2 regions of the Microbispora sp. CSR-4 genome follow, and region 2 is predicted to be linked to the other one. Evidence: riboswitches for the same ligand, from Rfam matches in the RefSeq annotation. Region 2 holds a riboswitch; the other holds the start of a gene.
What was found. Region 2 has a riboswitch for S-adenosylmethionine ahead of FLV34_RS22020 (aminotransferase class V-fold PLP-dependent enzyme). Riboswitches for the same ligand answer to the same signal wherever they lie in the genome.

Region 1 (4,411 bases), on a different contig from region 2:
GTAATGGACGAACACGTCCTTACCACCGTCTACCGCGATGAAGCCGTAGCCCTTGTCCGCGTTAAACCATTTGACGGTGCCCTGCGCCACTTCCGACTCCTCTTGCTGGGCTGGGGACCACACCCAAGAAGCCCCCGGTTTTGTCGATCGACATCGACCATACCCGTGTCAAGCCGTAGGACAACAGAGTCAATCCGCAAACTACTACTTGGCGTTCGCTCAAAGCGGGACCGAAGAATATTCACTTTACTGTTTAATAGTTGAGAGCTGCACCATTTGCCATGGCACCGTATGACTTCTCCACCCGCAGAAGCGCATGTCAGGTGCTCGGCCCCGGTGCGGCGGCTCAGCCTCCGGCGACGGCGGGGATGACCGAAATCTGCACTCCGTCCGGCGTGGCGGTGTCCAGACCCTCGGCGAATCGGACGTCCTCTTCTCCGACGTAGACGTTGACAAAACGCCGGATCTTACCCGTCTCGTCGAGGATGCGCCCGCCGATGCCCGGGTAGTCCGCGTCGAGCTTCTGCAGGACCTCGCGAAGCGTTCCTCCCTCGCCGCTCACCTCCGCGGCCCCGTTGGTGTACGTCCGGAGAATCGTCGGAATCCGCACGGAAACGCTCATTGTTCGCTCGCTTTCGTTACTGCCGATGGGCCTTTTGAAACGCTTTCAGTTGGCGAATGCCGCACGGAACGCGTCGAGAGAGGGACGGATGACGGCGGTGGGACGGGCGTGCTCGGCCACCGCGTCGAGCGTCTTGAGCCCGTCGCCGGTGTTCAGCACCACGGTCTCGGCGTCCGGGTCGAGGCGGCCCTCGCGGACCAGCTTGCGCAGCACGCCGACCGTGACGCCGCCCGCGGTCTCGGCGAAGACGCCCTCGGTCCTGGCCAGCAGGCGGATCGCGTCGACGATCTCCTCGTCGGTCACGTCCTCCACCGCGCCGCCCGTCCGGCGCGCGATGTCGAGCACGTACGGCCCGTCCGCCGGGTTGCCGATGGCAAGGGACTTGGCGATGGTGTCGGGCCGCACCGGCTGCACCACGTCCTGCCCGGCCTTGAACGCCCGGGAGACCGGCGAGCAGCCCTCGGCCTGCGCACCGAAGATCCGGTAGGGCCGCTCCTCGACCAGCCCCAGCTTGATCAGCTCACGGAAGCCCTTGTCGATCTTCGTGAGCTGCGAGCCGGAGGCCACCGGGATGACGATCTGGTCGGGCAGCCGCCAGCCGAGCTGCTCGGCGATCTCGTACGCCAGCGTCTTGGAGCCCTCGGCGTAGTAGGGCCGGAGATTGACGTTGACGAAGCCCCACTTCTCACCCAGCTCGTCGCCGATGAGCTCGGAGCAGAAGCGGTTGACCTCGTCGTAGGTGCCGTCGATGGCGACGAGGCGGCCGCCGTACACCGCGGCCATGGTCACCTTGGCCGGCTCCAGGTCGGCGGGGATGAACACGCAGGAGTCCAGCCCGGCCCGGGCGGCCGCCGCGCCCACCGCGCCGGCGAGGTTGCCGGTGGAGGAGCACGACAGGGTGTGGAAGCCGAAGTTGCGCGCGGCCTCCAGCGCGATCGCGACGACACGGTCCTTGAAGGAGTGGGTCGGGTTGCCGGAGTCGTCCTTGACGTGCAGCGACCGCAGGCCCAGCTCGGCCGCCAGCCTGTCGGCCTTCACGAGCTTGGTCCAGCCTGGCTGGAGGTTGGGCTTGGCCGTCACGCCGGCGGGAACGGGGAGCAGGGAGCGGTAACGCCAGATGTTCGCCGGGCCGGACTCGATGTCCTCCCGACGGATCTCGCCGAAGTCGTACGCCACCTCAAGGGGGCCGAAACACTCCGTACAGGCGAAAATCGGGCCGAGTTCGTAAAGAGCGCCACATTCACGACACGAAAGTCCGGTGGCGGGGCCGAACTCGACGGTGTTCGCGGGAGTGCTAGCGGCAGTGCTGGTGTGCGCCATGAAGCGAGGCCTTTCCCTCATCTTCGCTCGCGACCACCTTGGCCACGAGCCGGAATTGGCACCTGTCCCGGCCGGGCCTCGTGGGCACGAGTTCGACACCGGGGAGGTTGCCGGGGCTTCGCAGGGCCGGTCCCTCCACCCCTCTGGATGAGCATGTTCAGTTGTAGGACCTTCCAGAGAAGGTCCTTAAGTGCCCCTCCTGCCAATCTTTGCCCCGTCGCGTCACCCAGAGCGGCACCTCGCGGCGTTGTCGTCGTCGCCCGTGGCCTCCGGCTACGAGCTCCTCCTCCGCCTTGCGATGCACCAGTCTGGCCACCGCCCCGTGCGGGCAAATCTTGTCAGTCGCGGCACTAGCACTGTACCCCGGCGTCCCCGGTGTCCGTTCTGACGTCTCATATGGCGAGACGTTTTGTATCAGCCGTACGCCTCGCCGAGGGCGCTCTGCACGTACTTGCGCGCTTGGTGGATGCGGGACTTGACCGTCCCGAGGGGGATTTTGAGCTGGTCGGCGACCTCCGCGTAGTCGAGCTGGCAGATGTCGCGCAGCACGAGCGCCTGGGCGAGGTCGGGCCGCTCGGCCTCCAGCGCCTCCATCGCGTCGAGCAGGTCGAGCCGCGAGCCGGCGATGACGCTCACCCGCCGGGGATCGGGCCGCTGCTCGGGCAGCTCCTCCACCTGTTCGGACGAACGCCGCTTGAGTGAGCGATAGGTGGTCCTGGCGCAGTTGACGGTCACGATGTGCAGCCAGGTGCTGAACCTTGCCCGCCCCTCGAACCTCGCGATGTTGCGCGCCACGGCGAGCAGCGTGTCCTGCGCCGCCTCCTCGGCGTCCTGCCGATACGGTAGAAGCCTCTCGCAGTGCCGCAGCACGTCGGGCTCGATGCGCCGCAGCAGTTCGCCGAGCGCGCGATGGTCCCCCCGGGCAGCAGATCGGGCCAGGTCCTCGGTGGTGTCGTCCAGTGCCATGCCGTATCCAGCCCTCCCGCGATCGGTTGACATCCTATTGACGGAGGTCGGCTTTTATTAATCTTCCGGCATGCGCGCCCGCTCTGATCGAGGGAACCCGAAGATGAGCAGCACCGTTCTGATCGCGTCCAACCGGGGCCCGGTGTCCTTCACGCTGTCTGAAGACGGCGGCCTGACCATGCGCAGGGGCGGCGGCGGGCTCGTCTCCGGCCTGTCCGAGGTGGTCAAGGACACCGACGTCCTGTGGGTCTGCGCGGCGCTGTCGGACGGCGACCGGGGGGCGGTGCGCCGGACGCACGGCGGGCGGCTCGACCGGGCCTTCGACACGGGCCCGATCCGCATGCTGGACATTCCGCCCGCCGTCTTCCACCGGGCCTACAACGCCGTGGCCAACTCGACCCTGTGGTTCGTCAACCACCTGCTTTACAACACGCCCTTCTCCCCCGAGTTCGGCACGCGGTTCCGCCGCGAGTGGGAGTCGTACCGCACGTACAACGGCGCGTTCGCGCTGGCCCTGGCCGAGGAGGCGGCCCACCGGGCGCGCGTCATGGTGCAGGACTACCACCTGACGCTGACCCCGGCGATGCTCCGGGTCGAGCGGCCCGACCTGCGCATCGCCCACTTCTCGCACACGCCCTGGGCGCCGCCGGAATACTTCGCACTGCTGCCCGAGGACGTCGTGGCGGAGGTGCTGACCGGCATCCTCGGCGCCGACCACGCCGGATTCCTCACCGCGCGCTGGGCCCGCGCCTTCATGGACTGCTGCGAAGCCCTGCTCGGCGCCGACGTCGACCACGCCGCCCGGACGGTCACGTACGAGGGGCGGACCACCAGGATCGGCGTGCACCCGCTCGGCGTGAACGGCGAGGCGCTGCTGGCCCGGGCCGCCGAGCAGGACGTCGAGTCGCACATGTCCGTGATCAGAGACCTCGTGGGCGACCGCAAGCTGATCGTGCGCATCGACCGCACCGAGCTGTCCAAGAACATCGTGCGCGGCCTGCGCGCCTACCAGGAGTTCCTGGCCACCCACCCCGAATGGCACGGCCGGGTCGTCCACCTAGCGTTCGCCTACCCCTCCCGCCACGACCTGCCGGAATATCGCGAATACACAGCGGCCGTGCAGCGCTGCGCCAAGGAGATCGAGGACGAGTACGCGACCGAGGACTGGGACCCGCTGATCCTCAACGTGAACGACGACTATCCGCGCTCGCTGGCCGCCTACCGGCTGGCCGACGTGCTGCTCGTCAACCCGATCAGGGACGGCATGAACCTGGTGGCCAAGGAGGGCCCGATCCTGTCGCCCCGGTGCGCGCTCGTGCTGTCCCGCGAGGCGGGCGCGGCGGCCGAGCTGGGGGCCGACTCCCTGCTCGTCAACCCCTACGACGTGTCCGGCACCGCTGCGGCGCTGCACGACGCGCTGACGCTGCCCGAGCAGGAACGGCTCAGGCGCGGCCTGCGGCTGCGCGAGGCCGCCACCGCCCTGCCGCCCCAGCGCTGGTTCGA
Region 2 (4,411 bases):
AGGCCGAGCGGGTTCTCCGTCCAGGCGTACGTGTGGCCCTCGGGCGCCTTCAGCACCTTCGGCAGCCGCTGGTTGATCGGCCCCGGCGGCAGGTGCCGCAGCCGCTCCACGCAGGCGTCGGCGAGGTCGAGGGAGACCTTGACCTGTTCGAGCAGCACCTGGAACCGGGCCTGGCAGTCCCCGGCCGACCGGGTCACGACCTTCACCGGCAGCTCGCCGTACGCGAGGTAGGGCTCGTCGCGCCGCAGGTCGAAGTCGACGCCCGAGGCCCGCGCGATGGGGCCGCTCACGCCGTACTGCATGATCGTCTCGCGGTCGAGCACGCCGACGCCGCGGGTGCGGGCCAGGAAGATCTCGTTGCCGGCGATCAGTTCCTCGATGTCGGGCAGCCGCCGCCGCACGGCCGCGACGGCGGCGGTGACGCGGTCGAGCCAGCCCAGGGGCAGCTCCTCCTTCAGCCCGCCCACCCGGTTGAACATGTAGTGCATGCGGCCGCCGGAGATCTCCTCCATGACGTGCTGCAGGGTCTCCCGCTCGCGGAAGGCGTAGAAGACCGGCGTTATCGCGCCGAGCTCCAGGGGATAGCTGCCGAGGAACATCAGGTGGCTGAGCACGCGGTTGAGCTCGGCCAGCAGCGTCCTGGCCCACACCGCCCTGGGCGGGGGCTGCATGCCCAGCATGCGCTCGACCGCGAGCACGACGCCCAGCTCGTTGGCGAACGCCGACAGCCAGTCGTGCCGGTTGGCCAGCACGATGATCTGCCGGTAGTCGCGCACCTCGAACAGCTTCTCCGCGCCGCGGTGCATGTAGCCGACGATCGGCTCGGCGGCCGTGATGCGCTCGCCGTCGAGGACGAGCCGCAGCCGCAGCACGCCGTGGGTGGACGGGTGCTGCGGGCCGATGTTGAGGATCATGTCCTCGGTGGCCAGCTCCCTCGCCTGCACGGCGTCGGCGCCCGCGCCGATCCCCACGATCTGTTCCCGGCGCACGCCCTCCTGCTCGGTCGTCATACCGTCCATGCTTTCACGCTCGCCCCGCACGAGCGAAAGCCTCCGCCGGCTCGGTAACCCCCGTCAGGCTGCGGCGATCTCGCGAAGGGCTTCGATGAGGCGGTCGACGTGTTCGGTGGTGGTGCCGATGCCGATCGAGGCGCGTACGGCGCTGACCGTGCCGTCGGCGCAGCCGCCGTCCTGCCCGCCGCCGAGGAGGTGGCGGACGAACGGGTGGGCGCAGAACTTGCCGTCCCTGACGCCGATGCCCCAGTCGCCGGACAGCGCCTCGGCGACCTCCCGGGCCGTACGGCCCTCGACGACGAACGACACGATGCCGACGCGCGGGTGATCCTGACCCCACAGCGACAGCTCGCGGACGCCGGGGATCGTGGCGAGCCCGGCGCGCAGGCGGGCGAGCAGCCGCTCCTCCTCGCGCACCAGCGCAGCCCAGCCGGTCGCGGTCAGCGCGTCGCAGGCGGCGGCGAGCGCGATCGCGCCGAGCACGTTGGGGGTGCCCGCCTCGTGCCGCGTCTCGGGGTCGTCGCTCCACTCGGTGGTCTCGCCCACCGACCGTACGGCTCCGCCGCCGCGCAGGTACGGGTCGGCGTCGGCGAGCCAGTCGGGGCGGCCCACGAGCACCCCGGCGCCGAACGGGGCGTAGAGCTTGTGCCCGGAGAAGGCCACGTAGTCGAGGTCGAGCGCGGCGAGGTTGAGCCCGCGGTGGGGGACGAACTGGGCGGCGTCCACAGCGATCCGCGCGCCGTGCCGGTGGGCGATGTGGGCCAGCCCGGCGATCGGCCACAGCTCGCCGGTGACGTTGGAGGCGGCGGTCACGACGAGCAGGGCCGGGCCCTCGATCGCGGCCAGCGCCTCGTCGGCCGCCCGGAGCGCCTCGCCGGGGAAGGCGGGCGGCGCGAGCCGTACGGCGTCGGGCCAGGGCAGCAGCGACGCGTGGTGCTCGGTCTCGAACACGACGACGGTTGTGTCCTGCGGGAGGCTGCGGGCCAGCAGGTTCATGGCGTCGGTCGTGTTGCGCACGAAAATCAGCGCGTCGCCGGGGCGGGCGCCGACGAAGGCCCGCACGGTGTGCCTGGCCTGCTCATACCTGGCGGTCGTGAGCTGCGAGGCGTAGCCCGCACCCCGGTGGACGCTGGAGTAGGCCGGCAGCGCCGCCGCGACGGCGGCGTTCACCGGCTCGAGACAGGGCGCGCTCGCCGCGTAATCGAGGTTCGCGTACGGCACGAGCCTGCCACCCTTGACGGGCACCTCCAGATCGGCGCCGACGACGGCCGGCAGGAGGACGGGGGCGAGCTCGGGCTCGTCGGAGATGCGGGTGACGGCCTGCTGGACGAACGTGAGTGCGGACAACGCCAAGCCTCCTCGGGTCGGGGACCCCGGCCATGGCGTCGGAAGGCGGAGCCCGCGCTTGCCCGGCACACCTCGTGCCGAGCCCGGTCCTCACCCGGGGCACCCCGCCGCGAGCGCGAGGGTTGCCGGCCAGCAAGCCGGGGCTTGACGCTGGCACTCATGACCTGGACGGCACTATAACCCGGCACCTCCCTCCGGGCGCAAGTGCGGATGACCCGGGCGGAGTCAGTCGTCGCCGACCGTGACCCCCAGGACGTGGGCGAACATCGGCGCGAGCTGCATCAACTGGACGCCGCTGATGGTCGCGCCGCGCAGCGCGTCGTAGCCGTCGGAGATCCCCAGCGACACCGCCCCGCGCAGGTCGACCCGGGACATGCGGGCCTTGTCGAACCGCACCCGTTCGAGCGTGGAGCCGGGGAAGGCGACGCCGGTCAGCGTGGCGCCCGCGAAGTCCACGTCGCGCAGCGTGCACTCGACGAACGAGACCTCCCGCAGGTCGGCCGCGCGGAAGTTGACCGAGTCGAGCTTGCAGCGGTGGAAGAACACCTGGTGCAGCTCGGCGCCGGGCAGCGCCGTGCCGGCCGGGGCGCTCATGACGATCTCCGCGTCCGCCCAGACCGACTCGGTGAGGTCGCCGCCCACCCAGCGCACGCCGTTCAGCCACACGTCGGAGAACCGGGCGCGCCGGTATCGGCCGCCGATGAACGTCACCGAGGTGAACGCCGACTCGATGAACCGGGCGCCTCCGGCGTCGGCGTCCTCGAACTCCTGCCCGTCGAACAGGACCGTGTCGTAGTCGCCGCCGTGATCGAGCCGGCCGTCGAACGGCTCCAGGTGACCGGCGTACGGCAGGTCGCCGAGTTCGCGGGGTTCCCTGCGATGCGGTGCGCGGCGCTTGGGCATCGCCCCAACGTACGCCATGAGGGACCCGTACGCCCGCACTCCCGAGCGAGGCCTTTCATCCGTATTGTTGTCCATTGTGAAGTTTGATCCTTGGAACGCCGAGTTCATCGCGCACCCCTATGACGCCTACCGCGACCTGCGCGACAACGAGCCGGTCAGCTTCTTCGAGCCGACAGGGCAGTGGCTGATCGCCCGCCACGCGGATGTGAACGCGCTGCTGCGCGACCGGCGCCTCGGCCGGTCCTACCTGCACGTGGCGACGCATGAGGCGTTCGGCCGCGAGCCCGAGCCGGAGTTCCAGGAACCGTTCTGGCGGGTGATCCGGGCCGGGATGCTCGACGTCGAGCCGCCGGTCCACACGCGGCTGCGCCGCCTGGTGTCCAAGGCGTTCACGCCCCGCATGGTCGAGTCGCTGCGCCCCCGCGTACGGAAGATCGCGACCGAGCTGACCGAGGCACTGGTCGAACGCGGCGGCGGCGACCTGCTGGCCGAGGTGGCCGAGCCGCTGCCGGTCACCGTGATCGCCGAGATGCTGGGCGTGCCCGAGTCGGACCGGCACCTGCTGCGTCCCTGGTCGGCCGACATCTGCGGCATGTACGAGCTGAACCCCTCGCTGGAGGCCCAGCACACGGCCGTACGCGCGGCCACGGAGTTCGCCGACTACCTGCGCGGGCTGGCCAGGGCGCGCAGGGAGCGGCCGGGCGACGACATGATCTCGGCGCTGGCCCAGGTGGTGGACGACGGAGACCGGCTGACCGAGGACGAGCTGATCGGCACCTGCGTGCTGCTGCTCAACGCCGGTCACGAGGCCACGGTCAACGCCACCGGCAGCGGGTGGTGGGCGCTGTTCCGCAACCCGGGCGAGCTGGAGCGGCTGCGCGCCGACCCCGGCCTGATGCCGACGGCGGTCGAGGAACTGCTGCGCTACGACACCCCGGCGCAGATGTTCGAGCGGTGGGTGCTGGAGGACATCGAGGTCGGCGGGGTGACGATCCCCCGGGGAGTGGAGATCGCGCTGCTGTTCGGCTCGGCCAACCGCGACCCCGAGGTCTTCGCCGACCCCGACCGTCTCGACATCGGCCGCACCGACAACCCGCACATCTCGTTCGGCGCCGGCATCCACTTCTGCCTCGGCGCGCCGCTCGCGC

Region 1: linked by a shared signal. The riboswitch ahead of thrC (threonine synthase) and the one ahead of FLV34_RS22020 (aminotransferase class V-fold PLP-dependent enzyme) in region 2 are both predicted to bind S-adenosylmethionine.

What each region holds. Positions count from the first base shown of each region.
Region 1 covers NZ_VJVX01000012.1:22,464-26,874, reverse strand. Annotated here, with positions in the region: gene FLV34_RS12065 (cold-shock protein) at 1-90, opposite strand, end outside; gene FLV34_RS12060 (MoaD/ThiS family protein) at 347-622, opposite strand; gene thrC (threonine synthase) at 668-1,942, opposite strand; SAM riboswitch class I at 1,957-2,096, opposite strand; gene FLV34_RS12050 (RNA polymerase sigma factor) at 2,357-2,908, opposite strand; gene FLV34_RS12045 (trehalose-6-phosphate synthase) at 3,012-4,411, shown strand, end outside.
Region 2 covers NZ_VJVX01000030.1:18,219-22,629, reverse strand. Annotated here, with positions in the region: gene FLV34_RS22025 (NADH-quinone oxidoreductase subunit D) at 1-1,010, opposite strand, end outside; gene FLV34_RS22020 (aminotransferase class V-fold PLP-dependent enzyme) at 1,074-2,321, opposite strand; SAM riboswitch class IV at 2,410-2,525, opposite strand; gene FLV34_RS22015 (pentapeptide repeat-containing protein) at 2,586-3,263, opposite strand; gene FLV34_RS22010 (cytochrome P450) at 3,340-4,411, shown strand, end outside.